Regions from separate parts of the Pseudoneobacillus rhizolycopersici genome, predicted to be linked through region 1. Evidence: riboswitches for the same ligand, from Rfam matches in the RefSeq annotation. Region 1 holds a riboswitch; the other holds the start of a gene.
The links. A riboswitch is a leader RNA that binds a small molecule or an ion and turns the genes downstream of it on or off. The one in region 1 is predicted to bind cyclic di-AMP.
Positions count from the first base shown of each region.

Region 2: linked by a shared signal. The riboswitch ahead of ACX9YW_RS21610 (hypothetical protein) and the one ahead of ACX9YW_RS05005 (APC family permease) in region 1 are both predicted to bind cyclic di-AMP.

Region 1 is NZ_JBTOOE010000003.1:121,853-124,255, forward strand. It holds gene nikC (nickel transporter permease) at 1-138, shown strand, start outside; gene ACX9YW_RS04995 (response regulator transcription factor) at 236-613, shown strand; gene ACX9YW_RS05000 (hypothetical protein) at 726-911, shown strand; cyclic di-AMP (ydaO/yuaA leader) riboswitch at 975-1,127, shown strand; gene ACX9YW_RS05005 (APC family permease) at 1,239-2,403, shown strand, end outside.
Region 2 is NZ_JBTOOE010000035.1:577-2,979, reverse strand. It holds gene ACX9YW_RS21620 (TrkH family potassium uptake protein) at 1-67, opposite strand, end outside; gene ACX9YW_RS21615 (Na-translocating system protein MpsC family protein) at 204-587, opposite strand; gene ACX9YW_RS21610 (hypothetical protein) at 637-1,023, opposite strand; cyclic di-AMP (ydaO/yuaA leader) riboswitch at 1,367-1,506, opposite strand; gene deoD (purine-nucleoside phosphorylase) at 1,937-2,403, shown strand, end outside.

The sequences.
Region 1 (2,403 bases):
TCTGATTCGAAAAACTACATTATGAACGCACCATGGACACTATTTTTCCCGGGGATGGCCATTATGCTGACTGTTTTAGGATTTAACTTAATGGGTGACGGTTTACGTGATGTGCTTGATCCGAAAATGAAACAATAAAAAGGGACTCTTTGGGGTCTCTTTCATTTTTGATTGTATTTTATTCCGAATTTTTAGTATTATGAAGGTAATTACTATAATAAAATGTGGAAGTGTGGTGTCGCTCATTCAACCGAGAATTTTAATCGCTGAGGATGAGGAAGTTTTACGTGATTTGCTAGTTAAATATTTTCGTAGGGAAAATTATTTAATTGAAGAAGTCGATAATGGTGTCGATGCAGTAGAAAAAGCTATGATCAATGAGTATGATTTAATTATTCTTGATATATTAATGCCTAAGATGGACGGATTGGATGCACTGCAGGAAATAAGAAAGACAAGGGAGACACCTGTAGTTATTTTATCTGTAAAAGGCGGCATTTCCGAGAAGCGGGAAGCCATTAAAATGGGGGCAACGGATTATATTTTGAAACCATTTAGTCCCTCTGAATTTGTGAAAACAATTAAAGTAATTTTGTCTTCAGGGATGACCTAAAGACCGCTAAGCTTTTAATTAAGCTTTAAGCGGTCTTTTATTTTTTTTATTTGGATAAACTTGTAAAATCATTTGCATAATAAAACCATATTGATTTTTATTGAGGTGGAATATGGGGCTTATTCATGTCATTCAGCAAGTGCGTGCAGGTTTATATGATGATTTAGTTAGCGGGAGGAACGGGGAGGATAGTTGCCGAGATTGCGATGGTTTAGGCTATTATTATGATGGTTTTGAACTTTCGTTTATCAACAACTTTCATAAATGCGATAGCTGTAATGGCAGCGGAATTTGTTGAGAGAAAAGCAAAAAAAAGCTATTTACAATTAAGCTTCCCGGGAGTATGATAATGTTCATTCATAATTCCAAATCGCTTAATCCGTATGGAACGGGGGAACCAAACTGTGATCTTACTTGGTCGCTTGGGGTGAATCCTTGGTTTATCACTAAGGTAGGGCTACTCAAAAGGCCCGAATCCGTCAGCTAACCTCGTCAGCGTTTATTGAGGGAAGGTGCAGCTAATGAGACATGTGATGTAATGTCCACTAGGGCTAGACTTTGCCTTAGTGGGCATTTTTGGTCTGTAAAAATTGTTAGTACTTTTGAATGATGAGGTGTTCCATCTATGCCATCCACTATAAAGCGGATTCTCATTGGCCGTCCATTAAAGTCAAATGCACTTGGTGAACAAAAGTTAAATAAGTTTAAGGCGTTAGCCATTTTATCTTCAGATGCTTTATCTTCGGTTGCATATGGACCGGAGCAAATCTTGCTGGTCTTAGTTACGGTAAGTACGCTTGCCTATTGGTATTCGCTGCCAATTGCACTGGGGGTCTTAGTGTTATTGACAGCTTTAATCTTATCGTATCGGCAAATTATTTATTCATATCCACATGGTGGTGGAGCTTATGTTGTCTCAAAAGAAAATCTCGGTGTGAATCCTGGTTTAATTGCTGGTGGTTCGCTGTTGGTCGATTATGTTTTAACGGTAGCCGTAAGTGTTTCAGCTGGAACGGATGCCATCACCTCAGCAGTACCTGCCTTACATTCGCACACTGTCATCACTTCGTGCCTATTTGTTGTTTTTATTACTATCATGAATTTGCGTGGAGTCACGGAGTCAGCTTCCTTTTTAGCTTACCCAGTTTATTTGTTTGTATTGTCGTTAGCTATTCTAATCGTTGTTGGTCTTTATAAAATGGTAACAGGGCAAATATCACCGGAAATGCATGCCCCAATGGGAACACCAATTGCAGGAATCAGTTTATTTCTCTTACTAAAAGCTTTTGCCTCCGGAAGCTCCGCATTAACGGGGGTGGAGGCCATCTCCAATGCCATTCCAAATTTTAAGGACCCTGCCCCAAAGAATGCGGCTAAAACGTTGGCAGCGATGGGCGTGTTGCTAGCCTTTATGTTTTCAGGAATCGTTTTGCTAGCTTATTTTTATGGAGTATCACCGAAAGTGGAGGAAACCGTTGTTTCACAAATCGCTTCGGCAACCTTTGGAAGAAATATCGTCTACTACTTTATTCAAGGGTCTACGGCGTTGATTTTAATATTAGCAGCAAATACAGGGTATTCAGCGTTCCCAATGTTGGCCTACAGCTTGGCAAAGGATAAATATATTCCAAGAATGTACACGATTAGAGGTGATCGCCTTGGGTACTCCAATGGGATTATCACTCTGGGAGTTGCTTCGATCTTTTTGATTATCGCCTTTCAAGGACATACTGAGCAATTAATTCCGTTATACGCAGTCGGGGTGTTTATCCCGTTTACCCTTTCGCAAT
Region 2 (2,403 bases), on a different contig from region 1:
AGATTAAAACTGCAAAGCCAAGCACAAGAACTTTCGGAGGATCTAAATATATTTTTCCTTTTTTCATTTTTCACTTTCCCACCTGGAATAAATTAATGGTAAGCTGATTTATCAATAGTATCTGGCCCACTTTATGTTCCTATTCTTTTCACGGTTATAAAAAACGCCATTCCAGTTTGAATGACGTCTAAATTCAATTGATATTAAGCTTTCATAGAAGAAGATTCCAGCCATTTCTCTAAATCTTTATCAACCACAAATACCTCAATTCTTTCGCCTGTTTTCGTGCTAATATCGCTATGGCTTGATAAAACTCTACAGCCAGTACGCTGTTCGACAATTTCTTCAATGTTTTTACTATACATTTCCCTAAGAACCTGACGCATACGTTTGACTAAAATTCGGCCTTTTTCATGGTCAACTAAGTGCTTTTCCTCGACTGTAAGTACCCCTTTAAAACGTGCAATTACCATATCATCCACAATGTAGGTTTTTGTTTCTTGAGGTCCCCTTCCGATGAGGTCTCGTTGCAGTTTAATAAAGGATTCGCTTAATTCTGCTTCCATCTTCCCCTTTTTTGATTGCATTTTTGCTTCCTCCCCAATTTAATCCAGTGTGTCAATTTGCTATTTAGTATCATTCTTGAATCATTAAAGGATGTTTATTTAAAACAGTTTGAGAGTTATCCAACACAATCCGAACAATTAAACTGTAGTCATATATGTCTGAATGATCTTTACTTTTTTCTGGAACGTTAATAATAAAAGGTAGGATTTCTTTTTTATTTGGTAAACATTCCTTTGAACAATAAACGGAGCGACTATTTAATAGCTCTTCCTTTAGTGAATCGCGGTCTTTTCGAACCAAGTCAATTTCATACCTTTTTAACACATTTTTAATGAAGCCACCTTTTATTTCTACCTGTCCGTTAATAGCACTGCCAAAAGTTAATTCATCTTCCTTAAGATGTAATATTGCTTTTGGTAATCCTAAGTTTAATTTGTTTAAATATTGACTCAGCATCGATAATCACCTTTTAGTTGTTATTGTTAATTCAAAATAAAAAAAGACCAATGTAAACTTTTCCCCATGCTGAATACAAAGTGCCTTTACTGGACGAATCTCCATATAAAAGATCGTCATTGGAGGTAACCGCACTTACTAAAAATCCAACGATGTTAAGGAAAAAGACTACATCGGTCTACTTAACGCCCAGCAAGCTCCCAGCTCTCTTTGCGTTCCGTCTCCCACGTAACATTTTTCAAAAATAGGCATAATAAAAAGACCTACGAGTTGATTCAAGTTTCCCTTTTTGCTGTATACAAATGAAACAACAAAAAAAGCCCCTTGTTCAAGGTGGTCTTATGACCTCCTTCGCTTTAGCCGACGAAGTTAGCTGACGGGTAGGATGGCGAAAGAGTTTATCTCATCCCTTCTACAGATAGTAGAATTAACCCCAATTAGTGGGTCCTCCGTACTCAAAGAACAAATGATCCACTTCGTGAAATCATTTTTTCATTACTTGAGATTTGGCCGAAATATTTATTTGCTTTTATGAGCATATTCTACTCTGACAGTCACTCATTGTAAATTAATAAATTTTGTCATTTAAAACGATTTATGACTGTTTTAGCTATATAATCGCTATAAATCTTAGATTATCTTATTATTAATCATTATTTACTTTATATTAAAAGTGAAGTGGGCATCTTGTCCCAATTTCAATGAATCAATGAACCTATCCTTCCGTCCCTCTTTTAGTATTCCAAGTTTTTATCCTGCTATGCCCTAAATCATCAACAAAGTTATAGAAGTTCGACTATTTCGAATGATATTTTCATAGTTGTGCAACTATTACGAAAATAAATGATAAGATAAGAGGGAAAATGGATTTGTTATTCTAAAATAAATTAATAGATAATAAGGAGAAATGGACATGAGCTTTCACTTAGCAGCAGAGGTTGGACAAATTGCAGAACGCGTTTTACTTCCGGGAGATCCGATGCGGGCAAAATTTGTTGCCGAACAATTTTTAGAAGATGTGTTTTGTTATAACGATGTAAGAGGTATGTACGGTTATACTGGTTTGTATAAGGGGGTACCTATTTCTGTTCAAGGTACAGGAATGGGAAATCCATCTATGAGTATTTATGTAACAGAATTGATCCAGGATTATGGGGCAAAAAAATTAATCCGAATTGGTACCTGTGGGGCCATGCAAAAAGAGCTTAATATCCGCGATATTGTTTTAGCACAAGCCGCTTCCACAGATAGTAATATGACTGAAAAGATTTTCCATGGTTGTAGCTACTCACCTATTGCGGATTTTTCAATGTTAATGAAAGCCTATCAGCTGGCAAATGGCAAAAACGCCAATGTTCATGTTGGTAATATTTATAGTTC